DNA from 2 places in the Cobetia sp. D5 genome. Region 1 is predicted to be linked to the other one. Evidence: predicted binding sites of a transcription regulator. Region 1 holds the regulator's gene; the other holds the start of a gene.
The links. The regulator PhoB, encoded in region 1, activates phosphate uptake and scavenging genes when phosphate is short. The targets are predictions, from matches to a motif close to TGTCATANNNNTGTCANA.
Positions count from the first base shown of each region.

Region 1 (14,946 bases):
ACCACGCCGACAACCTGGCCGAGTACGTCATCTTCCTGGTCAAGGGCGTGGACGTGCGTCACACCGATACCCATGATCTGAAGCCGCAGGACCTGGACAAGAAGTGAGCTGACGCGCTTCCCTGCCCCTGTGTCGCCTCTTTCGCCCCGCACCTGCCCACCGGCAGGCCGCGGGGCGATTGCGTCGTGGGAGCGCGAGCGGTGTCAGGCGGCCGACAGCTGCGCCGCGCAGGCGGGAGTGCTAGGGTGTGGCTCCGGTCAGCCCGCTGGCTGGCCGGTTCTTTTGAGATGACGAGGACGTCGCATGATTGATGCCGTATCGGCGCTGGTCCGCGGGACCCGCATGGTCTATACCCCCGGGCTGCGCCGCTTCGTATTCGTACCGCTGGCGATCAACCTGGTGCTCTACAGCATCACGCTGTGGGTGTTGTTCAACCAGTTCGGTGGCTGGATCGATTACTGGATGCTCAAGGTACCGGCGTGGCTGGAGTGGCTCAGCTGGTTGATCTGGCCGGTGCTGGTGGTGAGTCTGTTGCTGGTGGTGTTCTTCACCTTCAGCCTGGTGACCAACCTGATCGCCGCGCCCTTCTACGGCATTCTGGCCGAGAAGGTCGAGCATCGTCTGGATGGCACCCTGATCGACGATGATCGTGGCCTGATGAAGATCGGCGTCGACTCGCTGGGGCGTGAAATGGCCAAGCTGGGCTACTTCATCCCGCGCATGATCGCGCTGTTCATCATCGGCTTCATCCCGGGCCTGAACCTGCTCTCGCCGCTGTTGTGGGGACTGTTCTCGGCCTGGAGCATGTCGATCCAGTACCTCGACTACCCGATGGACAACCATCAGGTCAGCTTCGGTGACATGAAGCAGCGCCTCAAGGCGCGCTGGTGGCCCTCACTGACCTTCGGCGCCGCGGTGTTCGTCATGACGCTGGTGCCGCTGGCCAATCTGCTGTTCATCCCGGGCGCCGTCGCCGGGGCGGTACTGATGTGGCAGAGCCACTACCGTCAGTTGCCGGCGCCGCGTCGTTGAGACAGCCTGTCGCAGAGCTGGCTTGTCGCTGAACTGACTCGTCGCTAAGTTGGCACGTCGCTGAAATAGCCGCAGCGTCGTCTGATTGACCAAACGAAACGCCCCGCAGTCGCCTCCTTTCGAGGTGGCTGCGGGGCGTTCTGCGTTGGGCTGGCGTCCATCACTGAATCAGCCCATCACTGGGCTAGCTCACTGCTGGCCTGGGGAGCTCTCGCCTGACAGGCTCGCTCGTCGGGGAAGTGACAGCGGAAGCGCGCACCCTCGCCGGGGTGGCTGTCGATCTCCAGATGGCCCTGATGACGAATCAGCACATGCTTGACGATGGCAAGCCCGAGGCCGGTGCCTCCCGTGGCGGTGCTGCGGCCCTTGTCGATGCGGTAGAAGCGCTCGGTCAGACGCGGCAGGTGCACCGGGTCGATGCCGTCCCCGTCATCTTCCACCTCGACCAGCAGGCCCTGGTCATCCGCCTTCCAGCGCAGGGTGATGTGACAGTCTTCGGGGGTGTAGCGCACCGCATTGAAGACCAGATTCGAGATCGCGCTGCGCAGCTCCTGCTCCTCACCGCGCAGTGACAGGCTGGCATCGGCCTCGATGGAGAAGGTGTGGCGCCCCTGGGACAGGCCTTCGGCGTCGTCGCGGATATGGCCGAGCAGGGCGCTCATGTCGATGCAGCGACCATTGTCGGACAGCTCGTCGGTTTCCAGGCGTGACAGGGTCAGCAGGTCCTCGACCAGGTGCTGCATGCGATCGGTCTGGCTCTGCATCTGGCCCAGTCCACGCTGCCAGCGCGGTGGCAGGTCATCGGCGTAATCGGAGTAGGTCTCGAGATAGCCGGCCAGTACCGTCAGCGGCGTGCGCAGCTCATGGGAGACATTGGCCACGAAGTCGCGGCGCATCTCTTCAAGACGATAGAGGCGGGTGACGTCACGCAGCATGACCAGACGCTCGTTGTCACCGAACAGGGTGATGGAGATCTGCAGCGTCAGGTTGTCAGACAGCGGCGACTGGAGTGTCAGCGGCTCGCGGTAGGCCAGCCGATTGAAGTAGTCGATGAAGACGGGGTCACGCAGATAGTTGGTGATGTGCTGGCCACGGTCGTGGCTGGCCTTGAGACCGACCAGCTGCTCGGCAGCGCTGTTCCACCATTCCATGTCACCGTGGTTGTCCAGCATCACCAGGCCGTCGCGCATGGCCTCGGAGGATTCCTGGATACGGTTGAGGATGCTGCGCAGTCGCTCCTGAGCCTGACGCTGGCCCTTCTGGTAGCGGTAAAGGCGATCGAGCAGGTCTCCCCAGACGCCATCGCCGGGCGGCGGCTCTTCATGGGGATTGGTGATCAGCCAGGTGTAGAGGCTCTTCAAGTGCTTGAGATGGACGAACAGATACAGCGAAAGGCCCAGCGCCAGGCCCCAGCCCAGATGGCCCAGCAGGCCACCGATCAGGCCGAAGCCACCGGCAAGGTAGCCGAGGCGCCATAGCTCGTTGGTCCAATAGCGCATGAATCCCTCAGGCCTGAGCGCTGAAGCGGTAACCGGTGCCGCGGACGGTCTGGATCAGATGCTGATGGCCTGTGCCCAGCGCCTTGCGCAGGCGACGGATGTGCACGTCCACGGTGCGCTCCTCGACATAGACGTTGCCGCCCCATACCTGATCGAGCAGCTGGCTGCGCGTGTAGGCACGCTCCTGATGCGTCATGAAGAACTGCAGCAGGCGATATTCGGTCGGGCCGACATCCAGCGAGTTGCCGTGGGCGGTGACGCGGTGGCTGGCCGGGTCGAGCATCAGGCCTTCGACTTCCACCGCCTCCTCGACCCCCTTGGGAGTGGTGCGACGCAGCACGGCCTTGAGACGGGCGACCAGCTCGCGCGGCGAGAAGGGCTTGGTGATGTAGTCGTCGGCACCGGCTTCCAGGCCTTGAATCTTGTTGTCTTCCTCGCCCTTGGCGGTCAACAGGATGATCGGCAGCTCCGAGGTGGTCTCGTCACGCTTGAGACGCCGCGCGAGCTCCAGGCCACTGGTGCCCGGCATCATCCAGTCCAGCAACAGCAGATCGGGCTTTTCATCGACGACGATGGCGTGGGCGTCCTGGGCATTGTCTGCCTCCAGCACGCGGTAATCCGCCATTTCGAGGGCAACGGCGATCATCTCGCGAATCGAGGATTCATCGTCGACAATCAGTACGGTCTTGGAGCTCATCGCTAGATCCCATGCAGCAGTCGGCGCACGCGCCAGAATGACAAGTCGATGACGATTACAACCCGCTTATATGACAACGAGATGACAACTGCCAGCATGGCAGCTTGCACGCAAGCCTGCCAGCCACCTTGGAGGCGCGGCAGGCAGGCATGATCCGTGGGCTGGGAAGCAACAGAGGGCAGGGGTCGCTTTAATTTAAATAATACTAATGTTTATGCAGGAGTCAGCTCATCGGCCAGGTCGCCAGGGCGATACCGGCGAAGATCAGCAGCCCCGTCCAATGATTGTTGAGGAACGCCTGGAAGCAGGGCGCACGCTCACGCTCACGGATCAGACGTTGCTGCCAGACGAAGGTGACGGCGGCGGCAGCCAGCCCCAGCCAGTAGAAGATGCCCAGCGCCAGGTGCAGGCCGATGCCGATCAACATCACCAGCATGCCCAGCTGCAACAGGCCGATCATCAGCTTGTCGGCACGCCCGAACAGCACGGCGGTGGACTTGATGCCCACCTTGAGGTCGTCGTTGCGATCGACCATCGCATAGGCGGTGTCGTAGGCCACCGTCCACATCAGGTTGGCCGCGAACAGCCACCAGCCGTAGGTTGGCACCTCCTCCAGCGTCGCGGCGAACGCCATCGGAATCGCCCAGCCGAAGGCGGCGCCCAGCACCACCTGAGGCAGATGATGGAAGCGCTTCATGAACGGGTAGCTGGCCGCCAGCAGCACGGCGACGATCGACAGCAGCACCGTGGTCAGGTTGGTGAAGCACACCAGCACGAAGGCGGCCGCGACCAGCCCCCCGAACAGCGTCAGCGCCTCGCGCTCCGAAATGCGACCCGAGGTCAGCGGCCGATCTCGCGTGCGCTCGACATGCTTGTCCCAATGGCGGTCGGCGTAGTCGTTGATCACGCAGCCGGCGGCGCGCATCAGATAGACCCCGGCGATGAAGATCAGTAGGGTCGTGCGCTCGGGAATGCCATCTGCCGCCAGCCACAGTGCCCACAGGGTCGGCCACATCAGCAGCCAGGTGCCGATGGGGCGGTCCAGCCGTGTCAGGGCGAGGTAGTCGGCCAGTCTGGAAGGACGCGAAGCGGCGGAAGTGGATGACGCGGTCATCGGGGCTCCTGGGCGGGTGGTAGTGGGCAAGGGAAGAGAGAAATGAGGCCAGTCGGCCAGCAAGGCTCAGGCCAGCTGCAGCGCGTGCTGGAAGGCCGGCGTGAAGCCCTCCTGCACCAGCACCTTGAAGCGACCATGCGAGAACATCGACCGGCGCATCCACAGGCTGGTGGTGCGGGCCAGCGGCCTGGGGCTCGAAAGCACCAGCGGGGCGCGGCTGACATCGATGGCGCTGCGGGTCAGGTCGGGCTGGCGAAACAGCCAATGGCCCAGCGAGCGTTCGCCCAGCGTCGAGAGGCGATGACCGTGGGCCAGGTCCAGCGCCGCCAGCGAGCGTGCGATCACCCATGGCGTATCGCCATGACAGAGTGCCACTTCGCGCCGCCAGACATGCCGGCGTGGGCCGATGCCCAGCAGGCGTGCCTCATCCAGCCGCGCGGGGCCGGTGTCCTGCAGCAGCAGGCGCACGCGCAGGCCCTGAATGGACTGGCCATCGCGTTCATCCTGCTGTTGCATGGCGCTGGCAAGACGCTGGGTCAGCGAGTCCGTCGAGGAGAGCCACGCCCACCAGCCGGCCGGCATGACCCCTTGCAGCGCGGCAGCCGGCTGCCAATGACGGCGCACCGCCGCCGAAGCAGCGGGTGCCGCGCGCGTGGGCGAAGGCCAGCGAGGCGCAGGCTGGCACAGGGACTCGGTTGACGGATGAGGCGCCTCACAGGTGGAGGTCTGTGGCGTGAGCGCTGCGCGATGAGGCTCGCCTGCTGGGCATCGGACCACGGTGAATTCCCTGTCAGGATGACGAAATGGCGAGTCTAGCATGGCCGGGCGGCAAGGCCTCCCGCTCAGGCATGCCTGCACTGCTGGCGGGCTGGTATGCTGGGCGCATTCATCGGCGTTCATGACGGACGCTGCTGGCGCTCTTTCATCAGCGCTTCCCTCGGATCGATCTCAGGAGATGGTGCCATGCGCGACCCTCGCACCCTTGTCATCATTGGTACCGGCATGGCGGGCATTGGTCTGGCGCGCGCGCTGCGTGCGCGTGACAAGGACAGCCGGCTGATCCTCATCAGCCAGGACAGCGGCCACGATTACGCCAAGCCGATGCTGTCCACCGCCTTTGCCAAGAAGATGTCGGCCACCGACCTGTCGCGTCAGGCGCCGGTGGCGCTGGTGGACGAGCTGAATGCCGAGCTGCGTACCCAACAACGCGTCACCGCCATCGACGGTGATGCCTGCCAGCTATGGCTGGGCGAGGAGTGTCTGGCCTATGACGAGCTGGTGCTGGCACTCGGCGCCGCGCCGCGTCGTCCCTTCCCCGTCGCCGCGGAAGTGGCTTCGCGCGTGCAGAGCATCAATGACCTCGACGACTATGCGGCCTTCTGCGCGACGCTGGCGAAGGCCCGCGAGCGCGGGGAAGACGGGCATGTGGTGATTGTCGGTGCCGGACTGGTCGGCTGTGAATACGCCAATGATCTGACGGCCGCCGGCCACCGCGTCACGCTGGTCGCGCCGGAGGAAACTCCGCTGGATGGGCTGCTGCCGCAAGCACTGGGGCAGCGTCTGGGCGCGGCGCTGGATGGGCTCGGTGTGACGCGTCGCCAGGGCGAGATGGTCGAGACCATCGCCGCCAGCTCAGGCGAGGAGGCCGAACGTCAGGCCGCGCCGGTCGAGGTGCGTCTGCAGAGCGGTCGTCGCCTGACGGGCTCCGTGGTTCTGCTGGCCACCGGGCTGGCGCCGCGCATTCGTCTGGCGCGGGCCGCGGGCCTGAGCGCCGGCGGCGACGGCATCCGTGTCGACCGCCACCTGGCCACCTCACAGCCGCATATCTGGGCGCTGGGCGATTGCGCCAGTGTCGAGGGCGTCAATGCCATGTATGTCCAGCCGCTGCAGATGGCCGCGCGCACCCTGGCGGCCAACCTGTGTGGTGAGCCGAGCGTGCTCGACTGGAAGGCGTGGCCGGTGCTGGTCAAGACACCGGCCTTGCCGGTGGTGGCCTATCCGCCGCGTTCGGCCGTGGCGCGCTGGGAAATCAACGGTGAAGGCGATGACCTCGAAGCGCGTGCACTGGATATGAACGAACGCTTGATTGGATATGCGTTGACAGGCGCCGCCGTTCGCAGGAAAGTCGAGCTAGCGCGGCAGGCGCCGCCGTTGCTAGGCTAGGCGATGCCATGATCGATGGTCGTAAATCCCTTGCTGCCAGCGCGGTCAGGCACGATAGTGAATGCTCCGTCAGACATGCTGCTCAGCGGGCGGAGTCTGACAGAATGCTGTCATCGACAGGTTTGATACGGCAAAGCTTGCCGGGAGCGGATTGCGTCGCCGCCATACGCCACCGCTAGCAAGTGCAAGAACAACAATGGAAACGGCGGCTTGGCCGCCCGTGCAGAATGCCAAACCAGGAGGGCTTTTCATGCGCAAGCCAGAACTCGCTGCGGCCATCGCCGAGCGTGCGGATCTATCCAAGGACAAGGCCAGTCAGGTACTGAACGTGATTCTCGACGAGATCACTCATACCGTGGCCAAAGGCAATGACGTCTCACTGATCGGCTTCGGGTCATTCACCGTGCGCCAGCGTGCGGCGCGTACCGGCAAGAACCCTCAGACAGGCAAGCCGCTGACCATCCCGGCCAGCAAGACCGTTGCCTTCAAACCCGGCAAGTCGTTGAAGGATGCAGTGACCAAGTAACCTCGGCTCGTGCTTCAGCGCAGACCCGGGGTGGCTGTCGCCATGGCTTTCAATCGTCGTCATCAAAAGCCCTGTCGGCTGTCATGCTGATGCCACCGGTTCCGCCCTGCGGGGCCGGTGGCATTTTCATATGGCCTGCGTGACCGACGCTTCGCGATTCAAGGAATGACACCATGAAGCTCAAGATATTGCTGTGGGTGCTGGGTCTGCTGCTCAAGCGGGCCTTCAAGCGTGACCCCGAATTTCGTGCCGAGCTGGAAAAGCGTCCGCTGGACTGGGGTGTCGCGACCGAAGACATGAGCATCGCGCGTCACTACCGCATGTCCCACGCGGGCGTCACCACCGGCAGTGGCCTGCCGGTGGATACCGAGCTTGAGCTGCGCTTCGCCGATAGCGACAGTGCGGTGACCTTTCTGCTCAAGCCCTCGCCGCGTGCCTTCCTGCAAGGTCTGATGGACCAGCGCGTGCGGCTGGTCGGCGATTCGGCCCAGCTCAACCGCTTGCAGTCATTGCTCAAGCGCATTCGCTGAATGACCCTGTGCCGTGCCTGCATGAACGAAAGACGCCCCGCTGAGAGAATCAGCGGGGCGTTCTGTTTTGTCACGAGCTGTTGTCACGAGCAGTTGTCGCGAGCCTTTACTTGCGAGGGGCTGTTCGAGAAGACCCTCTCAACGCCCTCGAGGCGTCACAGCAACTGCTTGAGGCCCGGAATGCCTTCGAGCACCTGGTCGACCACGCCATCGCCGGCTTCTTCGCGGGCATAGCTCAGCGTCTCATCGGCCACGCCGCGCGCCTGGTCCATGTTCAGGTCCAGCCCCATCAGCTTCTGGCCCAGTTCCAGCGCACCGCCACCGCTGCCGCCGGTGAAGGCGCTGACGGCGCCCATCAGGCCGCCCATGAGGCCACCGCCACCGGACTCGGCGGCTTCCTCGCCTGCGCTGCCGATCAGGCCTTCCGCCCCCGGAATGGCGCCCAGCAGTGAGGCGGCCGGGCCATCCGGCCCCTGCTCGCGCACGAACTTGAGAACCATGCCGACCGCCTGCTCGGCGATTTCCGGTGACAGCCCGAGGGAGCCAGTGACGCGTTCGATAAGAGGATGCATCGGTATTCTCCATGAAAGCCAATGAGGTCAGGAGTCTTCAGAGTGGCACGTCGCGGCGATTCGACATTCGACGCGCCTGCCAACGCTTGCATGCGCCATGGCTCTCGGACACGGCAGAACGGGGTGATATGCTAGCGATATAAATCTAAAGTCTAATGCGCTGCCCGGCGCCCTGGTCACGGAACACTTCATGACACGCTCTCTCCTGGACTCCCTCATGCACTCCCTGCGTCGTCTGTGGACGCTGGATGCCTTCAGTTATTCGCTGCGCATGTTGATCGCGCTGGGCGGCGTGATGGCGGTGGGGTTCTGGCTCGACGAGATGGCGGTGGTGATTCCGCTGTTTCTGGGCGTGATCGCCTCGGGGCTGGCGGAAACCGATGATCACTGGCGCGGCCGACTGCGCGCGCTGGGCATGACGCTGGCCTGCTTCAGCATCGCCGCCGTCTCGGTGGAGCTGTTATTCGGCATGCCGCTGCCCTTCGTGATCGGGCTGGCGCTGGCCACCTTCGCGATGCCTATGCTGGGCGCCATCGATGCCCGCTACGGCGCCATCGCGCGCGCCTCGTTGATTCTGGCCGTCTACACCATGATCAGCCTCGAGCAGCAGCATGGAGATGGTCAGATCGCGGTACTGGAGCGCAGCCTGCCCGAGTGGCTGCGGGAGCCGGGGCTGGGCATCAATCTGGTTCAGCCGTTGCTGCTGGTGGTGGGGGCGTCCTGGTATGGCCTGCTCTCGGTCGTGTGGTGTGCGCTGTTCTCGCGCCAGCCGCTCAAGCACAGCATGGCGACGCTCTACCGTGAGCTGGGGCGCTACCTGATTCTCAAGGCGCAGCTGTTCGAGCCGCTGCGCAATGTCGACCAGTCTGCCCGGCGTCTGGCGCTGGCCGAGCAGAACGGCCGAGTGGTGGTGGCGCTCAACCAGACCAAGGAGATGGTCTTCCGGCGCCTCGCCGGGCGGCGCGATACCACCAAGCTCGACCGCTACCTGCGCCTCTACTTCATCGCCCAGGACCTCCACGAGCGCGCCAGCTCCAGCCATTATCCCTACGGCCAGCTCACCGACGCCTTCTTCCATCACGACATCCTGTTCCGCTGTCAGCGCCTGCTGGAGCAGCAGGGGCGCGCCTGTCGCGGGCTTGGCAAGGCGCTGTTGATGCGCCAGCCCTTCGATGCCAGTGACAGCCAGCAGGCGCTGGAAGACCTCAACGCCTCGCTCGTCTATCTCAAGCAACAACAGCGGCCCGAGTGGCATCATCTGATGCAGGCGCTGGAAGCCCTCGCCAGCAACCTGCGCCTGATCGAAGGCCAGATCGCGCGCCTGAATGATCTCGAAGCCGTCAGCAATGAAAGCGACAACAGCCTGCTGGACCGCTCGCCCCACGGCACGCGCGACATGTTCGAGCGTATCCGCAGCCACCTGACGCCGCGCTCGCCGATCTTCCGCCATGCACTGCGCCTGACCGCGACGCTGGTGGCCGGCTATGGCGTGCTGCTGGCGGTACACCCGACCCAGGGCTACTGGATTCTGCTGACCGGGCTGTTCGTGTGTCGTCCCAGCTACGGCGATACGCGCCGCACGCTGGCGCAGCGGATTCTGGGCACGCTGATCGGTCTGGTCGCCGGCTGGGCACTGATCAGTCTGTTCCCGGCGCCCACTATCCAGGCCGGGATCGCCGTGGTCGCGGGGGTGCTGTTCTTCGCCACCCGTGGCTCGCGCTATACCCTGGCCACCGCCGCCATCACGCTGATGGTGCTGGCGTGCTTCAACCAGGTCGGCGATGGCTTCGATCTCATCTGGCCGCGGCTGTTCGATACGCTGGTCGGTGGCCTGCTGGCCGGGCTTTCGGTGGTGTTGATCCTGCCGGACTGGCAGGGCCGCAAGCTCTACCGTCAGGCCGGCGTCAGCCTCAAGACCAGCGGTCGCTATCTGGGCGAGGTGCTGTCCCAGTATCGTCACGGCAAGCGCGATGATCTGGCCTACCGCCTGGCACGCCGCAATGCCCACAACGCCGACGCGGCCTTCTCCAATCTGCTGGCCACGGCCCGCAAGGAGCCCGGCCACTTCCGGCGCGATGTCGAGCCGGGCTTCGGCTTCCTGCTCCACGCGCACACCGTGCTCGGCTATCTCTCGGCGCTGGCAGCGCATCGTGGTGAGCTGGAATCGACCGCCTCGGCCAGCAGCGGCATCGAGACGCTGCTGCGCCATGGCGAGCGCCTGAGTCAGCAGCTGACGGCGTTGGGAGAGCAATTGGAGGCGGGCGGTGAGATCGCCGTCACGCTGGACAGCGAAGATGAGATCGCGGCACTGGAAGCCGAGGTCGAGCAGGTCGAATCCACCACCGGACGCCTGGCGCTGTCACAGCTGATTCTGGTGCTGCGGCTGTTGCAGCCGCTGGAAAGCGCCGGCACCCAGCTGATCAAGGCCAGCCGCGCCAGCTGACCTGTACTGACTGACCTGTACTATAAGACAAGTGCTGTAAGACAAGTGCTGTAAGACAAGTGCTGTAAGACAAGTGCTGTAAGACAAGTGCTGTAAGACAAGTGCTGTCTGAGCGACTGGCGCGGCGGGCCGAGTGATCGAGTGTCCGGGCTGAATAGTTGAGGGCGCCAGGTGAGCAGCGGGCGGCGCACTCAGACGGCGCCGTATTGCCCGGCCGCCTCGCCCAGCCAGCGGCGAATCAGGGGCTCCGCGGCCTGCGGGGCCTCGCTGAGGATGGCATCGGCCAGCGTGGTGGTCGGGGCGATCAGGTCACTGTCACGCTCGAGATCGGCGATCTTCATCCCCGCCAGCCCCGTCTGACGCGTGCCCAGCACTTCGCCTGGCCCGCGTAGCTCCAGGTCCTTCTCGGCGATCTTGAAGCCGTCGGTGGTCTCGCGCATCACCGCCAGGCGCTGCTTGGAGTGCTGCGACAGCGGCGGATGATAGAGCAGCACACAGAAGCTCTCGGTGCTGCCACGCCCGACACGGCCACGCAGCTGGTGCAGCTGCGACAGGCCGAGACGCTCGGGATTGTCGATTACCATCAGGCTGGCATTCGGCACATCGACCCCGACCTCGATCACCGTGGTCGCCACCAGCAGGTCATGCTCGCCGTCCTTGAACGCCGCCATCACCTCGGCCTTCTCGGCTGCCTTCATGCGGCCATGGACCAGGCCGATGGACAGCTCCGGCAGCGCCTCGGTCAGCTCGTCACGCGTCACCTCGGCGGCCTGGCAGGTCATCACCTCGGATTCCTCGATCAGCGTACACACCCAATAGGCCTGACGACCCTCGGAGCAGGCGGCGCGGATGCGCTCGACCACCTCGGGTCGGCGCGGGTCGGCCACCGCGACGGTCTGCACCGGGGTGCGCCCCGGCGGCAGCTCGTCGATCACCGACAGGTCGAGGTCGGCGTAGGCGCTCATCGCCAGGGTGCGCGGAATCGGCGTCGCGGTCATGATCAGCTGATGCGGTGTCAGGCCACCGGCTTCCCCCTTCGCCCGCAATGCGAGGCGCTGATGCACGCCAAAACGGTGCTGCTCATCGACGATCGCCAGCCCCAGGCGCTGGAAGGTCACATCGGCCTGAAACAGTGCATGCGTGCCGACCACCATGCGTGCCCGGCCATCGGCGATGGCGGCCTTGGCATCCAGCCGCGCCTTGCCCTTGAGCTTGCCGGCCAGCCACGCCACCTCGATGCCCAATGGCTCCAGCCATTCGCGGAAGTTGCGATAGTGCTGCTCGGCGAGAATCTCGGTAGGCGCCATCAAGGCCGCCTGACAGCCGCCGCCGATCGCGATCAGTGCCGCCAGTGCGGCGACCACCGTCTTGCCCGACCCCACATCGCCCTGCACCAGACGCAGCATCGGCACTTCGCGCGCCAGGTCACGGCGCACATCTTCCAGCACGCGATGCTGGGCGCCGGTCAGCGAGAAGGGCAGCTGGGCGAGAAAGCGCGTGCTGAGGCCGCCACTGGCGCTCAGCGAGGGCGCGCCATCCTGCTGGATACGCGCGCGCACCTGACGCAGGCTCAGCTGGTGGGCGAGCAATTCTTCCTGGGCGAGGCGGCGCTGACTCGGGTGCACGCCATCGCTCATCTGGTCGACGGGCGCATTCGGCGGTGGCTCGTGCAGAAAGCGCAGGCACTCGATCACGCCGGGCAGGCGAAAGCGCGTGCGCAGCGCCTCGGGGATCAGGTCCGGCAGCTCATGGGGCGTCTCCTCGAGCTGCTTGAGCGCCTGGGCGATCAGGGCACGCAGGCGCGCCTGATTGAGGCCTTCGGTGGCCGGATAGATGGGCGTGAGGTGGTCTTCCACCGGCGCGGCCCCCTGGCCGAGCAGGCGGTATTCCGGATGGTAGATCTCGAGACCGGTGGCCCCGGCACGTGCCTCGCCGAAGCAGCGCACGCTATGGCCACGCTGGAATTGCTGCTGCTGGGCGGGGGAGAAATGGAAGAAGCGCAGGCTGAGGATGCCGCTGCCATCGCGCAGGCGCACCAGCAGGCTGCGGCGACGGCCCTTGACGATGTCACAGGCCGTCACCTCGCCTTCGACCACCGCCTCCATGCCACTCTTGAGCGTGCCGATGGGCGTGACGCGGGTCCGGTCCTGATAGCGCAGCGGCAGATGGAACAGCAGGTCTGCTACGCGCTCCAGCCCGAGGCGCGACAGCTTCTCGCTCAGCGCGGGGCCGACGCCGCTCAGGCTGTCCAGCGGTTGGGCCAGCGCGCCGGTGGCGAAGACACCGGCGCTGGCGGGCCCGGCAGATGAGGCTTCCGTGCCCGCCCTGCTCATGCCGGTTCGTGGCTCTGGGAAGCGGAGCCCTGCATGCCGTTCTCATTGCTCTGGCGCGCACGATTGGAGCACTCGGCGATCGCCTGACTGATCACGTCGATGGCCTTGGGGCGCGGGAAGCTGGCACGCCATGCCAGCGCCACGCTGCGACTGGGTGCCGGGTCCTTGAAGGGACGCGTCTCGAGCACGCCGCTCTCGTAATGACCGGTACCGGTCGCCGAGTAGGGCAGCACGGTGATACCGAGGCCGGAGGCGACCATGTGGCGGATGGTTTCCAGCGAGCCGCCTTCGGCGATCAGCGTATTCTCGGGGTTGTTGATCTGATTGCCGATGGCCGGGCAGGCCTCGAGAATCTGATCACGGAAGCAGTGGCCCTCGCCGAGCATCAAAAGACGCTCGTTGATCAGCTGCTCCTTGGCGATGCTGTCCTGCTCGAGCAGGGGGTGGCCGGCCGGCAGCAGGACTTCGAAGGGCTCTTCGTAGAGGATCTTGGTCAGCACGTCGGTCTCGGTGAACGGCAGTGCGACGATGATCACGTCCAGCTCGCCATTGCGCAGCTTGCGACGCAGGTCGCCGGTCATGCCTTCCTCGATGTAGAGCGGCATCTTCGGCGCACGCCGCGTCAGTTCCGGCACCAGGTGCGGGAAAAGATACGGTCCAATGGTATAGATGGCGCCGATGCGCAACGGGCTGGAGAGCTGATCCTTGCCGGAATTGGCCAGTTCCTTGATCACGCTGGACTGCTCCAGCACGCGCTGAGCCTGCTGAACGATCTTCTCGCCGAGCGGTGTGACCTGTACGGTGGACTTGGAACGCTCGAACAGTGCGACTCCCAGCTCTTCCTCAAGCTTCTTGACGGCCACCGACAGGGTGGGCTGCGAGACGAAGCAGCGCTCTGCGGCGCGTCCGAAATGACGCTCCTGGGCCAAGGTTACGATGTAGCGGAGTTCTGTTAGAGTCATGATTCCTGCCCGGAACTGGCATCCTGGGATGCGGTGGGTACCGATTCGTTTTACCAAGGAGCACGGCAAAGGTGAAGAAGACGAGTCTCATCCTCGGTTGTGGCGACGTTGGCAGCGCGCTGGCGCGCGAACTGCTCAAGGCCGGTCAGCATGTCATTGGTGTCAGGCGCGATGTGTCCAAGCTTGCGGATCTCGGCATCGAGACGCTGGCATTGGACATCACTGCCGAAGGTGCACTGGCCAGCTTGCCAGATGCCGACACGGTGGTACATGTGCTGAGCGCCGACCGTTTCGACGAAGAGGCCTATCGCGCCGCTTACGTCGACGGCATTCGGGCGCTGGTGACGGAGCTCGAGTCGCGCGCCAAACCGCCGACCCGCGTGCTGTTCGTGTCCTCGACCTCCGTCTACGCCCAGAAGGATGGCGAGGAAGTCGACGAGCAGTCGCCCACCGATGCCACCAGCTTCTCGGGCCAGTTGATGCGCGAAGGCGAGCAGGCACTGCTCGATTCCTCGCTCAACGGCACCGTGGTGCGCTTCTCCGGCATCTACGGGCCGGGCCGCGACATGCTGATCCGCCAGGCGCGTGATGGTCGCATCGCCGCCAGCAACCCGCCACTCTACTCCAACCGCATCCACCGTGACGACTGCGCGGGCGTGCTGGCGCACCTGATCGCGCTGAGCCTCGAGGGCAAGCCGGTCGAGCCGATCTATCTGGCCACCGACTGCGATGGCGCACCGCTGCACGAAGTGATGGCCTGGTTGGCGCGTCAGCTCAAGGTCGAGTCCACCGAGGTGATCCAGTCACCGCTGCGGCGGCGTTCCAGCAAGCGCTGCGGCAATGCCCTGTTGCTCGAGAGTGGCTACACCTTCCGTTACCCGACCTTCCGCGAAGGCTATGCCGAGGTGCTCAAGGAGCACGGCGTGACGGTGCCGAAGAGCGAATTGTCGGGCCGCTGATCACCGCCGCTTTCACTTATCCACATGTGGTTGCGCGCCGAGCCGCTCAACCGGGTGTGGATAAGTTGCTTGCCGAGACTGGCTGACGAGCGGCCAGTTATTGAGTGACGCAGTGC
Region 1 is NZ_CP142020.1:4,150,940-4,165,885, reverse strand. Features, by position in the region: gene phoU (phosphate signaling complex protein PhoU) at 1-107, shown strand, start outside; gene cysZ (sulfate transporter CysZ) at 304-1,032, shown strand; gene phoR (phosphate regulon sensor histidine kinase PhoR) at 1,209-2,531, opposite strand; gene phoB (phosphate regulon transcriptional regulator PhoB) at 2,539-3,228, opposite strand; gene ubiA (4-hydroxybenzoate octaprenyltransferase) at 3,452-4,342, opposite strand; gene U0O11_RS17285 (chorismate--pyruvate lyase family protein) at 4,409-4,966, opposite strand; gene U0O11_RS17280 (NAD(P)/FAD-dependent oxidoreductase) at 5,306-6,505, shown strand; gene U0O11_RS17275 (HU family DNA-binding protein) at 6,756-7,031, shown strand; gene U0O11_RS17270 (hypothetical protein) at 7,205-7,561, shown strand; gene U0O11_RS17265 (DUF2780 domain-containing protein) at 7,717-8,133, opposite strand; gene yccS (YccS family putative transporter) at 8,324-10,576, shown strand; gene recG (ATP-dependent DNA helicase RecG) at 10,768-12,909, opposite strand; gene U0O11_RS17250 (hydrogen peroxide-inducible genes activator) at 12,906-13,871, opposite strand; gene U0O11_RS17245 (SDR family oxidoreductase) at 13,943-14,830, shown strand.

Region 2 (14,946 bases), 1.7 Mb from region 1:
GCTGCCTTGGCCAGGTCGGCATCCGGCTCGACGATGGCCGGTGACTTTCCGCCCAGCTCCAGCGAGGACTTGGCGATGTTGACCTGGGAATATTCCAGCACCTTGCGACCGGCGCCGACGCTACCGGTCAGGGTGATCATGCCCACCTTGGGGTGCGTGCAGACGGCTTCTGCGGTGCCGTGGTCCATCGCCAGGATGTTGACGATGCCTGCCGGAATGCCGGCATCCTGAATCGCCTTGGCGATCTCGAAGGCGGAGGTCGGTGTGTTGTTGCTCGGACGCACGACCACGGCGTTGCCGGTGATCAGCGCCGGGGCGATCTTGCGCAGCAGGGTGAACACCGGGTAGTTGAACGGAATCAGGCAGGCCACGACGCCGATGGGCTCACGCTGCAGCAGCAGGCTTTCATTGGGAGTGTCGCTGGGGACGATCTCGCCCTCGATACGACGTGCCCACTCGGCGTGGTAGCGCGTGATGTCGGCGGCGTAGACGGCTTCATTGGTGGCGTCTTCCAGGCTCTTGCCGGACTCATCTGCCAATGCCTGGCCGATGGCATCCTTGCGCGCCATCAGCGCCTCGGCAAGCTTGTGCATGTAGCCGGCACGCTCGGTGCTGGTCTTGGCACGCCAGTCCTTCTGCGCCTTGGCCGCAATGCTCACCGCTTCAAGCGCTTCGTCAGTGGTTGCTGCCTGCACCTGACCTACCAGTGCTTCGGTGGCCGGGTTGTAGACCGAAATCATCTCGCCCTGGGATGAGGCGACGAATTCGTTGTTGATGAAGTTCTTGTCAGTGCGCATGCATCACTCCTCCTGAATTTGGCCTACAGGCTATGAAGTGACGCCAAAGGTGTCAAACTGTTTTTCACATGTAGAAATAGATTTCCGTATATAGAATTTTGTTTGGGAATTATAGTTGGGCGAGTGCTACTGGTGGGAATGGCGTGAGGGTGATTTCGTACGCCATTGCCTACCCATGGCCATCAGTCTGGAAACAGGGAAATCAGCGTCCTGGCAGTGCGTTCAGCACCAACTGGTCAGCCTTGTTGCCGGGTACTCCAACGTTTCCGTGTTCAAGGTTTCATTGAAAGTCTTTCTCCGTGCCGCGGGTTTTTCAGCCAGGCAGCGAAAGATAGTGTCAGTCACTTCCCGAGACAGACCTGCTGCCACGTGACGCAGCAGCTCTTGCCGTTGGGCCGATGACAACCACTGACTATAAGGGGCATCTCCATGCTCACCTTGATCGTGAAATTTGACGTCAAGCCCGAACAACTCGCTACCTTCAAGCAGGCCTTGGCTGACAACAAGCTGGGCTCAGCGGCTGAACCGGGGATGCTGGAAATGCGTTTCTTCGCGGCCAAGGATTCTCCCACCACCATCTTCGCCTACGAGCGCTGGGCAAGTGCTGAGGCGCATCAGGCACATGTGAATCAGCCCTACGCGCAAGCCCTGCTGAAGCTGGCTGACTCGGCGTTGGCATCGCCATTCGAGGTGATGCCCTTGAACGATACTGCCCCGGCGCCATTGCATGAGGCGAACCCCAGGCACGTGCAGCCGGAAGATGAGGTATTCAGTATCTTCTTCATCTTCAAGATCAAGGAAGAATATCGCGCTCGGTTGCTGCAACAATTCACCACGCATGTGGCGAAGACGCGCAGTGAGGAGCCGGGCAATCTCGTGTTTGATCTGTATACCATCGACGGGCAGGACGACACGCTGGTGATATACGAGCATTGGCGCACGGAGTCAGACCTGTGGGACATTCACTTCCAGCAGCCCTATGCCATCGAGACAGGCAAGCTGTTGGAGCAGGCCATGGTCGGTGACATGAAGCAGTACCTGAATATCGTCAGCGAGTTCTGAGTTCTCCCGCCGGTCATTCGTTTCCTGTTTGCCCATGCGATGCGCAGCCTTTAGAGGCTGCGCATTGTGCGTTCACCCCCCTTGAACATCAGCGTGCCATCCCACCGCCATCCACGCCTGTGAGCTCAACCAGGCAGCTGTCATGAAATCCTGCAACGCCAGCGGCACGGGCCAGTGCGAGTCACGCGAATGTGATAGTTTCTGGAGCATCCAGCCGCTTGGCAGCGCAGAGTCCCGGGCATTTTCTTCGCCGGCGGGGCAAGCGGCGCCGTGTTATTACCCGGTAGTGGCAACCCTCTTCATCTTTGGTCAGGACTCCTCGTCATGCGTGATGCGTATTACCTCCACCTTACCGATCGCCTGCGCGAACAGCTGAAGGACCCTGATGCCTTTGAAGAGGGGCGTTTGCCTTCTGAACGAGTGCTGGCCGAGCGCTTCGATACCACGCGCGTGACGTTGCGTCAGGCGTTGGGGCAGCTGGAGGGAGAAGGGCGCATTCATCGCAGCAATCGGCGTGGGTGGTTTGTGTCGCCGCCGCGGCTGGATTACGACCCCACGCGTGACTCCGGCTTCAATGACTATGTGACGGCGCAGGGGCGGCGGCCACGCACGGAAGTGCTGCTGACCGATGTTCAGGCCTACCCACCGGCTGCGCAAGCGCTGGGCCTGGCGGCCCAGACACCGCTCTATCATATTCGCCGCCGGCGTTTCGTGGATGAGCGCGCCGTGCTCAGCGAGTCGATGTGGGTGGTGCCGGAGCGTGCCCCGGGACTGCTCGAGGAGGGCCAGTTCGGGGTGTCACTGTGGGCGGAGCTGCGCGGGCGCTATGGCCTGACGCTGGCCCACCGTGAGCTGCGCTTCTACTCCGAGTCGCTGGGGGAGCAGGCCGCCCGGGAGCTGGGGGTCGCCATGGGTAGCCCCGGTCTGACCGTGCGTCGCGCTACCTTCGATGAGCAGCATCGTCCCATCGGCTATGACGAAGAGCGCTGGCTGCACAATGCGCTGTGCATCACCGTCACGCTCAAGAACAAGCCCTGAACCCGCGCTGCAGAGACACTATATGAGGTAACACTGTTTCACTGGGCATTCAACTGACTGTCACGGGGGTGTCATTCGGCCCGCCCATACTCTTGGTATATACCAGATGGCGAGAGCCATTCATTCCAAGCGTTGGAGAGTCCCGATGTCCTTCTTGACCCGTTCCTTGCTGGCTAGTGCCGTTGGTCTGGTCGTTTCCCTGAAAGCCCAGGCGGCCACCGAGCTCACCGTCTATACCGCGGTGGAGTCCGATGATCTGCAGAAATATGCCGAGCGCTTCCAACAGGCGCATCCGGATATCGACATCAAATGGGTGCGCGACTCCACGGGCGTGATCACCGCACGATTGCTGGCCGAGAAGGACAACCCGCAGGCGGATGTGGTGTGGGGCCTGGCCGCGACCAGCCTGCTGGTGCTCGAGAAGGAAGGCATGCTGTTGCGTTATGCCCCCAAGGGAGTCGAGGCGCTGGATACCAAGTTCGTCGACCCCGCCTACCGTGATGGCCAGGACCCGTCCTGGGTCGGGATGGACGCCTGGGTCGCCTCGCTCTGCTACAACACCGTCGAAGGTGAGCGACTGGGAGTGCTGAAGCCGACGTCCTGGGAAGACCTCACGCGTCCCGAGTTCAAGGGCCACGTGATCATGCCCAACCCGAGTTCTTCCGGTACCGGCTATCTGGATGTCGCCAGCTGGTTGCAGCTGTGGGGTGACGAGGGCGGCTGGGAGTACATGGACCGCCTGCACGACAACATTGCCCGCTATACCCACTCAGGCTCCGCGCCCTGCAATCTGGCCGGTTCCGGCGAGGCCGTGGTCGGTGTGTCCTTCGCCTTCCGAGGCGCACGTCTCAAGGCGCAGGGCGCACCGGTGGACCTGGTCTTCCCCGAGGAAGGGCTGGGCTGGGACATGGAAGCCGCGGCGATCATGAAGGGCACCGACAAGCGTGAGGCGGCGCAGACACTGATGGATTGGGCAGTCTCCAAGCCGGCCAATGAACTCTACAACGAAGGCTATGCGGTCATGGCCTATCCGGGGGTGGCCAAGCCGATCGAGCATTATCCGGCCAATATCACCGAGATGATGATCGAGGCTGACTTTGCCAAGGCGGCCAACCAGCGGGATGAAGTGCTCGCCGAATGGCAGCGCCGTTACGACGGCAAGTCCGACAGTCAGTAAGTCACGCCCAGCCACCTTCGTCATTGCCCCGGCGCCTTGCGCCGGGGTCGGGAGTTTCTCATATGTCTCTTGTGACCGCACCTCCGCGTCATCACGCCTCGCGTCAAGCGTCGCCATCGACTGCCGGCGCCTCGCCGCGCGCGGTATCCGCCCCTGCAGCCCGGGCGCCTGCGCGTGACGCAGTGCCTCAGGCACTCACCACGCGTTCTGCGTCGTCAGGCAGCATCCACCTCAAGATCAGTGGCCTCACCAAGCGCTATGGCCAGTTCACGGCCCTGAGCGAGATCGACCTCGCGATCCGCGAAGGCGAATTCGTGTGCTTCCTCGGCCCCTCCGGCTGTGGCAAGACCACCTTGCTGCGCGCCATCGCCGGGCTTGCGCCGCAGAGCGAAGGCACCATCCACCAGCGCGGCCAGGACATCTCGCGGCTGCCGCCGCAGGCGCGCGACTTCGGCATCGTCTTCCAGTCCTATGCGCTGTTCCCCAATCTCACCGTGTTCGACAACGTGGCCTATGGGCTGCGCAATCGGCGCGATGCGCGTGATGCGATGCGCCGTCGCGTGACGGAGCTGCTCACCCTGGTGGACCTGGCCGGCAGTGAAGGCAAGTATCCGGCGGCCCTGTCCGGGGGCCAGCAGCAACGCGTGGCACTGGCGCGGGCGCTGGCGACCGAGCCGGGGCTGCTGTTGCTCGATGAGCCGCTTTCGGCACTGGATGCGCGCGTACGTCTGCATCTGCGCAGTCAGATCAAGGCACTGCAGGCACGGCTGGGCGTCACCACCATCATGGTGACCCACGACCAGGAAGAGGCCCTGGCCATGGCGGACCGCATCGTGGTGATGAACCATGGCGTGATCGAGCAGATCGGCACCCCCGCCGAGATCTACCGTCAGCCGGCGAGCGCCTTCGTGGCCGAATTCATCGGCAGCATGAACTTCCTGCAATGCTGTCCCGAGAACGCCAGTACTCTGCGTCTGGGCCAGCAGCGACTGGTATGCGCGGCGCATGATCTTGAGGGGCTGGATCAGGCGCGTCTGGCCATTCGCCCGGAAGCCGTCTCGCTGTGCGCAGTGGGTGAGGGGTTGTCGGCGCAGGTGGAGCACGTCGAGTTTCTCGGCGCCTTCCTGCGCATCACTCTGACGCTTGAGGGCTGTGGGCAGACACTGTCGGCGGATGTGGCGCTACAGAACAGCGAGTCACTGGGCGTGCGGGTCGGCGCCAGGGTGGGTGTGCGTCTGCCGTCCGAGGCGATCCGCCTGTACCCGCTGGTGGAGGCGCAGGCATGATGGCGCGCGCATTGCCCTTGTCGGGTCGGCTGTCAGGCGAGTCCGGCTTGCGTCTGTTGATGTTGCTGCTGGCCCTGGCGCTGCTGGTCATCGGGCTGCTGTTGCCGCTGGCCACCATGCTGATCAAGAGCGTGCAGGACCGCAGCGGCGACTTCGTCGGCCTGGCCAACTTCGCGCGCTATGTGCAGACGCCGGCGCTGGTCGGCTCGATCATCAATTCCGTCAGCATCGCGTTGATCAGTACCCTGACGGTGGTGAGTCTGGCCTTCCTGTGCGCGTACGGCATCACCCGCACCTGCATGCCGGGCAAGCGCGTCTTCCGCATGCTGTCCATCCTGCCGCTACTGGCTCCGTCACTGCTGCCAGCCATCAGTCTGGTGTATCTGTTCGGCAATCAGGGCTGGTTCAAGGATGTGCTGCTGGGGGAGAGCATCTACGGCCCCATCGGCATCGTGATGGGCATGACCTTCTGGATCTTCCCGCATGCGCTGATGATCATGATGACGGCGCTCAGCAACAGCGATGCCCGTCTCTATGAAGCCGCGGATGCGCTGGGAACGCCCAAATGGCGCAGCTTTCTGACCATCACCTTGCCGGGCGCGCGCTACGGCATCATCTCCTGCGCCTTCGTGGCCTTCACGCTGGCGATCACCGATTTCGGCGTGCCGAAGATCATCGGCGGGCAGTTCAGTGTGCTGGCCACCGATGTCTATCGTCAGGTGGTGGGGCAGCAGAACTTCCAGATGGGCGCGGTGGTCAGCGTCATACTGTTGTTGCCGGCCTTGCTGTCCTTCGCGGTGGACCGCTGGATCCAGCGCCGTCAGGTCGCGCAGCTCTCGACGCGCGCCGTGCCCTGGCAGCCGACACCAAGCCCGCTGCGTGACTGGGTCTTTGCGCTGCTCTGCTATGGCGTGGCCGCCGCGATTCTGGCCGTGATCGGCACCGCCATCTATGCCTCGCTCGTGCAGTTCTGGCCCTACAACCTGAGCCTGACCCTGGATCACTACGCCTTCAAGGCGCTGGCGGGCGGTGGCTGGGACGCGTGGCTCAACTCGCTGACGCTGGCCTTCTGGGTCACCTTGATCGGCACGCTGGTCATCTTCTTCAATGCCTGGCTGACCGAGAAGAGTCAGGGCTATCGCCCGCTGCGCCAGGGGCTTCACTTCATGGCGATGATGCCGATGGCCGTGCCGGGCATGGTGCTGGGTCTGTCCTACATCTTCTACTTCAACCAGGCCGACAACCCGCTGAACTGGATCTACGGCACCTTCGCGATTCTGGTGCTCAATACCCTGGTGCATTTCTATACCGTCTGCCACCTGACCTCGGTGACTGCGCTCAAGCAGCTTGATGGGGAATTCGAGGCGGTCGGAGCCTCACTCAAGGTGCCGTTCTGGAAGACCTTCTGCCGCATCACCTTGCCGGTGTCTCTGCCGTCAGTGCTGGATATCTCGGCCTATCTGTTCATGAACGCGATGACGACCGTCTCGGCAGTGGTATTTCTCTACAACAGCGATACCCGACTGGCCTCCATCGCGGTGATGCATCTCGACGAAGCCGGGCACTTCGCCAGCGCGGCCGCCATGGCAGTGCTGATCTTCTTCACCTGTCTGGGCGTCAAGCTGCTGCATGCGGTGGTCAGTCATCTGCTGTTGACCCGTGCCCAACGCTGGCGACAGGCGACCTGATTACGCCGTTGGCCGTCTTTTTTTTGTGCAAATTAACTGGTATATACCAATGAGTATTCAACATCCGTACCTGCTGACTCCCGGTCCCTTGACCACCAGTGAGAGCGTCAAGGCCGCCATGATGAAGGACTGGGGCTCCTGGGATCAGGACTTCAACACCAAGACCGCCGAGATCTGCCAGCAGTTGCTCCGCTGTGCCAATGCCAGTGAGCACCATGAGTGCGTGCCGATGCAGGGCAGCGGTACCTTCGCGGTCGAGGCGGCGCTGGGCAGTCTGATCGAGCCGAAGAGTACGACGCTGGTGCTGGTCAATGGCGCCTATGGCAAGCGGCTGGTCAGTCTGCTGACCCGCATGGGGCGTGACTGCGACGTGCTGGCGTGGGGCGACGCCGAGGCGGCGTGTGTCAAGGCCGTGGCCGACAGACTCGCGGCAAGGCCCGAGATCGGCCATGTCGCCATGATTCACTGCGAGACAAGCTCCGGGATGCTCAATCCGGTGGCGGATATCGCCGAGGTGGTGGCAGCACACGGTCGTGAGCTGATCCTCGATTCGATGAGTGGCTTCGGGGCGCTGGAGATCGATGCGCAACGTACCCCGTTTCTGGCGCTGATCTCCTCGGCCAACAAATGCTTCGAAGGGGTGCCGGGGTTCGGCTTCGTGATCGCCCGGCGCGATGCGCTTCAGGCGGCACAGGGGCGTAGCCACTCATTGTCGCTGGACCTGCACGATCAATGGCAGTACCTCAAGCGCACTGGGCAATGGCGTTATACCCCGCCGACTCACGTGGTGGCGGCGTTTCACCAGGCGCTGAAGGAACACGCCGAGGAGGGCGGCGTCGCGGGCCGCCACGCCCGTTATCACGCCAACATGCAGCGACTGGTGGCAGGCATGCGTCAGCGCGGCTTCACGACCCTGCTCGACGATGCCTGGCTGTCGCCGATCATCACCACCTTCCTGAGCCCGGCACACCCGGACTTCGACTTTTCACGTTTCTACGCCGAGCTCAAGGCGCGTGGCTTCATCATCTACCCGGGCAAGCTCACCGACGTGGAGAGCTTCCGCATCGGCAGCATCGGCCAGCTGGATGTCCGCGTGATGGATCAACTTCTGGCCGCCGTGGATGACGCGCTGGCCACCCTGGGTGTCGACGATGCCCGCCCGTGCGCTGACGCTGTCGCACTCAACTGACTGGAGAACTGTCATGCAATATCACACCCCGGATCGTCTGCAGGCTGCCATCTTCGATTGGGCCGGCACCCTGGTGGATTTCGGCTCCTTCGCGCCGACCCAGATCTTCGTCGAGGCCTTCGCGGAAATCGGCGTGGCCATCAGTCTGGAAGAGGCGCGCGGCCCGATGGGCATGGGCAAATGGGAACACATTCGCACCCTGTGTGATGACCCTGCGATCGCGGCCCGTTTCGAGGCGGCCCGTGGCCACGCCCCCAGTGATGCCGATGTCACGGCGCTTTATGAGCGCTTCATGCCGCTGCAGATCGACAAGATCGGGGCGCACTCCGCACTGATTCCCGGCGCGCTCGAGGTCATCAACGGGTTGCGCGACAAGGGCATCAAGATCGGCTCCTGCTCCGGCTACCCCCGCGAGGTGCTCGAGCAGGTGGTCGCACGGGGCAAGGGCAATGGGCTGGTGGTGGACCATGTCGTGGCCACCGATGAGGTGCCCAAGGGGCGACCCTCTCCGGCGCAGTCTCTGGCCAATGTCATCGCGCTGGGCATCACTGACGTGGCGGCCTGTGTGAAGGTGGATGACACGGCGCCGGGGCTGCTGGAAGGTCGCAGCGCCGGCATGTGGACGGTCGCGCTGACCTGCTCCGGCAACGCCATGGGGCTGGATCACGCGGTGTTCATGGCCCTGTCAGAGGCAGAGCTCAATGAAAGGCGCAGCGCCATCGAAGCCCAGTTCGCGCCGTCCGGTCCGCACTTCATGATCGACACCATCGCGCAGCTGCCCGAGGTGATCGCCGAGATCGAGGCGCGTCTGGCGCGTGGCGAGCGCCCCTGACAGCCTGGTGGCGGGGCGGTGACGCCGGGCCTGACGCTGCACTGCCTGTCACCTCGCTCGCCCACCTTGATCTACCATTTCACCCCACCACTTCACTCCACCCCTTCAGGCGCCAGCCTCGGGTCCTTGCACAAGGCCTTGAGGCTGGCGTCTTCTCGCAAAAGGTAAGGACATATGCTCATTGGCGATTGCCGCCTGGTTGCCCTGAAAGCCCGTAATTTCCGCATGCCTGTCCGCATGCCCGTCTCCATGCACGGGCAAGCTCACTCTCAAGCCCAATTTCATGTTCAGGCCCAATCTCATGTTCAAGCTCAAGCTCAAGCTCAAGGCCACACGATTGCCGTGAGTGCCTCTTGAGCCCACTGGCGCTGGGACTCATCCTGATCTCGGTCTGTCTGCATGCGGGCTGGAATCTGCTCGGCAAGGGGCGGGCGCCGTCGCTGGCCTTCTTCATGCTGGCCATGGCCAGTGGTGCGCTGATCTTTGCGCCGCTGCTGGGATTGGGGCCGTCGTTTGCCGTGCTGCCCGCTGAATTCTGGGGCTGGCTGGTGGCCACCGGACTCTGTCAGGTGCTCTACATGGGCGGACTTGCCTGGGCCTATGCGCGCGGCGAGGTCAGTGTGCTGTATCCCATCGCGCGGGCCTTGCCGGTGGTGTTGGTGCCGCTGGTGTCGCTGAGTCTGCTGAGCAGTCAGGCACTTACGGCGTTGGATCTGGTCGGCATGGGGCTGATCGTACTCGGCGCGTTGGTGCTGCCCTTGAGCAGTCCGCAGGGCCTGCGCCCCTCGACCTACCTGACCCCGGCACTGGGGTTCGCGCTGCTGGCAGCAGTCGGCACCACCGGCTATTCGCTGATCGACAAGCAGGCGCTGGATATCATGGTGAGTGTCGGTTACTCGCCCACCTCGGCGGGCGCTGTCTTTCTGGTGTTGCAGGCCATCATGACCGTCGCCTGGGGCGCGCTGCTGGTGATGTTGCTGCCGGCAGAGCGTCGCCGCCTGCCTGCGCTATGGCGGGGGGAGCGGGGCAGCATGGTGCTGACCGGCGTGATGGTGATGGCGACCTATGGGCTGGTGCTGGTTGCCATGACGCTGACGGCGGAGGTCAGCCTCGTCGTTGCAATGCGTCAACTGTCGATCCCGCTGGGCGTGATGCTCGGGGTGCTCTGGTTGCGCGAGCGAGCGGCCATCGCCAAGTGGATCGGCATCGTCATCATGCTGGCGGGACTGTGGACCGTTGCGCTGGTGTGAGGAAAGGCGTGGCATGAGGCACAAAAAAAGCGAGACAGGCGGCTGCCTGTCTCGCTTTTGTCTTTCTGCGGGCGCTGGCGGGGCATCACGCTGTCGTGAGCCCCTGCACCGCCATGCTTACTTGGCGTCTGCCACCAGCATTTCCAGCGTGGCGCGGGCACCGTTGTCGTGCAGGCTCTTCAGGGCCTTGAGGTAGGCATCGCGGAAGCGCGGCTGGTCGACCAGGTCACCGAATAGTTCACGGTTGTCCAGGAAGGCGGTCGGCTCTTCGCGCTGACGGCTGGCACGCTCCATCAGCTCGTCCTTCAGCGGGTCGACCACATCGATGGTCTCGCCTTGCTCGTCCACGCCTTCGGCATAACGTGCCCAGCTGGCCACGACGGCTGCGGTACGACGCAGTTCGCCATCGGTCTTGAGCTGTGCGTGTGCCACCGGGATCAGGAACTTCGGAATACGGTCGGAGGTCTCGGCGCACAGACGCGCGAGGGTGTCCTTGACTTCTGGGTTGGCGAAACGCTCGATCAGCGTGCGGCAATGGGCGTCGAGATCGATACCCGGCAGCTGAGCCAGCGTCGGGCGAGCTTCCTCGTTCATGTAGCCGAGCAGGAAGTCGACGATCAGCGGGTCGTTGCAGGCTTCATGGGCGTAGCGATAGCCGGCCAGGTAGCCGAAGTAGCACAGCGCCTGGTGACCGGCGTTGAGCAGACGCAGCTTCATCAGCTCATAGGGCTCGACATCTTCCACCGGCTGCACGCCGGCATCTTCAAAGGCCGGGCGGCCATTGGCGAAGTGGTCTTCCAGCACCCACTGGGTGAAGGGCTCGCAGACCACCGGCCAGGCGTCTTCCACGCCGAAACGTGAGGACAGCTCTTCGATGTCAGCCGGCGTGGTCACCGGCGTGATGCGGTCGACCATGGAGTTGGGGAAGGGCACTTCGGCTTCGATCCATGCCGCCAGTTCTGCATCACGTGCGCGCGCGTAGGCAGTGAACATCTTGTGAGCGACGTTGCCGTTGCCTTCGATGTTGTCACAGGACATTACGGTGAACGGGGCGACGCCACGCTCGCGACGACGGGCCAGGGCTTCGGTGATCAGGCCGAAGCTGGTCTTGGCTTCCCCCGGGTTGGCCAAGTCGTGCTGGACGTCGGCATTCTCGAGATTGAATTCGCCGGTGACCGGGTGGAAGTTGTAGCCCCCTTCGGTGACGGTCAGCGAGACGATGCGGATCGCCGGGTCAGCCATCAGCTCGATGACGGCCTCCGGAGAATCCGGGGCAAAGCGGTAATCGATGATGGAGCCCACCACGCGCGGCTCATAGTTGCCGTCCGGGTGCTTGAGTACCACGGTGTAGAGGTGGTCCTGCGAGGCCAGGGCTTCCTGCATGCGGCGATCACCCGGCATCACGCCGACGCCGACGATGCCCCAGTCCAGCGCCTTGCCCTGATTCATCAGCTCGTCGAGGTACATGGCCTGGTGCGCACGATGGAAACCGCCCACGCCGAAGTGGACGATACCGGCGCTGACTGCAGTGCGATCATAGTTCGGAGTGGCTACCTTGGCGTCCAGCTGAGTCAGACTGGCATTGGAGAGACGGGTCATGGGAGGTCTCCTGCCGCGTGTCGCGGTCGAGTCGAGATGGGTAAAGAAAGGGTAGGTCGTAACGGCCAGCGGCGAAGGTCACCCGTGTGATTCAGGCTTCCTTCGCCGCTGGCATGGCAGGGGGCTAGCCCCTGCCGACTCAGCTAGCGGTGGCCGCTTGCTTCGGGGACTGCTTGTTGAACAGCGCCTTGCTGCGCTGCAGCTCCCAGTACGCGAAGATGAAGTAGATGATCGTCGACCAGATGGTCACGTCATAGAACAACTCACGATTCGCTTCGTAGCTGGCCAGGTCCGGGCTGCCGAAGAGTACGCGCAGCGCGAGGACCATCGGCACCGCCAGGCCCAGCACCATCCAGACGGCCTTGATGGCCTTGGTCAGACCCGAAGTGTCCTTGACCGGTGCGTGGTTGGTGGTCTCGGCCTGCTTGGCGTGCAGGGCTTCGACACGCTCCTGGAATTCCCGCTCGGCCGCTTCGGCTTTCGGGTAGGAGTCGGCTGCACCGGCAGATCTGGCCATCAGGGTGTAGAGGATGATGGAGACGAACCAGGTCGGCAGGAACAGGTAGTAGAACGGGATCACGTCGACCGTCTCGAGGCCAAAGCCGAAGATCAGTGACAGCGCCCAGGTTGCCAGTGCCGGCGTGTTGTGCTTCACGCCCTTGTAGCGCGCCCAGTAACGGCTGAAGCCGAGTTTCGGGAACAGGTGATGCTCAGCGAAGATGATCCCGCCGACCGGCACCAGCACCAGGCCCGCATAGGTCAGCAGCGGCAGCATGCTGCGATAGACGAACGGGAAGCAGCTGAGCACGGCAACGCAGATACCCACGGCCAGCGTCGCCTTGTTGCGCGACAGGTTCGGCATGGCCGACTGGGCGGCAAGGCCCGCGCGGTACAGGTTGGCGTTGGCGGTGGTCCAGCCTGCGACGACCACGATAACGAAGCCAGCGGCGCCAAGGGCGTGCAACGCCACTTCGCCCGGTTCCAGCACATCGATGCTGATACCGGCGACGGCTGCGGTGGCCGCGCCCATCAGACCGGCGGAGATCCAGGCGACATAGTGGCCGAACATCATGCCGGTGCTGGTCGCAAGGCCGGAGCGCATACGCTTGGCATAGCGCAGCAGCGCCATGTCGATCAGACCGAAGTGGGAGAAGGTGTTGGCCGCCCAGGAGAAGCCGATGACTTCCCAGATGCCGATGCCCGCTTCGCCCTGGGAGTTGATCCCGGTGAAGACGGTACTGCCGGCGACATCAATGAAACTCGAGAAACTGTTCAGGCTGGTTTCACCAGTGACGGACTCCGCCAGTTCCGGCAGCAGAACCATGCCGCCGACGGTGAACATCAGCATCAGCCACGGGGCACAGATGCTGGCGAATTCGGTCAGGGCGTTGAAGCCATAGACCGCGACCAGCACCACAATGGCCGCCACGGCCAGTGCCAGCAGGATGAACTCGAAGCTGGTGGGATAGGCCTGGGTCTGGGCCGGGATGTCGAACAGCAGCCTGACCGCCGTGGCGGAAACGGTAATCATGGCCGCCGATATGGCGGTGAATATGACCACGTTGGCCCAATTGTAGAGCCGTGACATCGAATCACCGGCAATACGGTGAAGATAGGTGAAGAGGCTCAGACGGGTCTCGATCGCGATTGGCGTCGTGATCAACCAGAAGCTGAGCACTGCGAGGCCATTACCGATCAGCAGGCCCAGCAGGATATCCCAGATACCGGCACCGAGCGCCACGAAGGTGGCACCGATGACGAACTCGGTCGCGGCAACGTGCTCGGCGGCATAGAGACCGGCAAAGTGTGGCCACCGGTGCAGTTTATGACGTGGCACCGGCAGTAGCTCATCGTCCATATGGGCGATCTGCCGATCCAAATCTGGCGCAGTACTGGCCATGATTGGCTCCTGTTTTTTTACGGCTTGTCTTGCTGCTCCTACCCGAGATGTCACGCAGCCGCCTTGGCGATCCTGTCGGCGATGACGAGGGTAGATCGTCTATTATCGATCAAATGACTCAGGTGTGGTGCAAATGATCGGTGAATGGTCATCAAAACGCAAAGCCCGCGTGCTTGAACTTTGGGCTATGACCTCGAGTGATCATGGCTATGGAAGTCAGGAAAGCGCTGAAGGCCGCATGAAATCAGGGCTTGCGCGAGGGTGTCTCGATTCAATGACACGATTCAGCAAAATGAATTTTTCCGTTCTCACACCCCGTTCGGCGCCTGAAGCATTGTGTCCTGGCTAAAACGGCCAACGATCCAGGGCCAGATATCTCACAACTCTGAGGGTGGTCTTGCACCGATGTGGTGCGATCGGCGTACCCGGCATCGTCGCTTTCTTGCCATGCCTCAGCAGTCTCCTGATCGAGGCCCGGGAGTCGAAAGGGGAAATGGGGCAGCGGAGAGGGCAGCGGAAAGGGCAGCGGAAAGGGCAGCGAAAGTCGGGTCGCTGCGAGAGAGCACTATAAAGAGCGCTATAGAGGTGGCGACATATAAAGGTGGGTGTTGGTCAGTGGCGACATCGGTTTCGGCACAATGCGACGGAAAGTGCATGAAATAACGACAAAGAACGAGAAAAATGAGACATCTTGCGGCGTCCCCCAGTTCTCGCTAAGGTTGCGCAACACTGTTTCCTAACCAGGAAGCCCCAACATGACTCCCGGCGCTTGATTGGCGACGGGGCAAGGCGAGGAGGCCAGCCATGCGAACGCGCACACTGACCATTCTGATGATGATATTCACGCTGCTGGGAGCCCCGCTGGCTCAGGCAGGACCGCACGATAGAGGCCATGGGCATCATGACCGTGGGCATGGCCACCACGACCGCGGCCATCACGGCAAACAGCACAAGAAGCACCACAAGCAGCAGCGCCACCATGAACGCCGCCGTCATGAGGCGCGACGCCATCACCAGTGGCGCCGTGGCGACCACCTGCCGCGTCATTACTACTCCGACAGCCGCTACTGGGTGAAGGACTGGCACCATCGTCATCTGTCCAAACCGCCGCGCGGTCATCGTTGGCTG
Region 2 is NZ_CP142020.1:1,577,559-1,592,504, forward strand. Features, by position in the region: gene aldA (aldehyde dehydrogenase) at 1-797, opposite strand, end outside; gene U0O11_RS06650 (putative quinol monooxygenase) at 1,227-1,859, shown strand; gene U0O11_RS06655 (UTRA domain-containing protein) at 2,184-2,897, shown strand; gene U0O11_RS06660 (putative 2-aminoethylphosphonate ABC transporter substrate-binding protein) at 3,043-4,074, shown strand; gene U0O11_RS06665 (putative 2-aminoethylphosphonate ABC transporter ATP-binding protein) at 4,137-5,360, shown strand; gene U0O11_RS06670 (putative 2-aminoethylphosphonate ABC transporter permease subunit) at 5,360-7,048, shown strand; gene U0O11_RS06675 (2-aminoethylphosphonate--pyruvate transaminase) at 7,098-8,237, shown strand; gene phnX (phosphonoacetaldehyde hydrolase) at 8,251-9,069, shown strand; gene U0O11_RS06685 (drug/metabolite transporter) at 9,423-10,319, shown strand; gene U0O11_RS06690 (mannitol dehydrogenase family protein) at 10,437-11,918, opposite strand; gene U0O11_RS06695 (purine-cytosine permease family protein) at 12,058-13,818, opposite strand; gene U0O11_RS06700 (RcnB family protein) at 14,623-14,946, shown strand, end outside.
Region 2: a site for PhoB is predicted at 2,956-2,973, ahead of U0O11_RS06660 (putative 2-aminoethylphosphonate ABC transporter substrate-binding protein). Genes of this name have one in related genera too.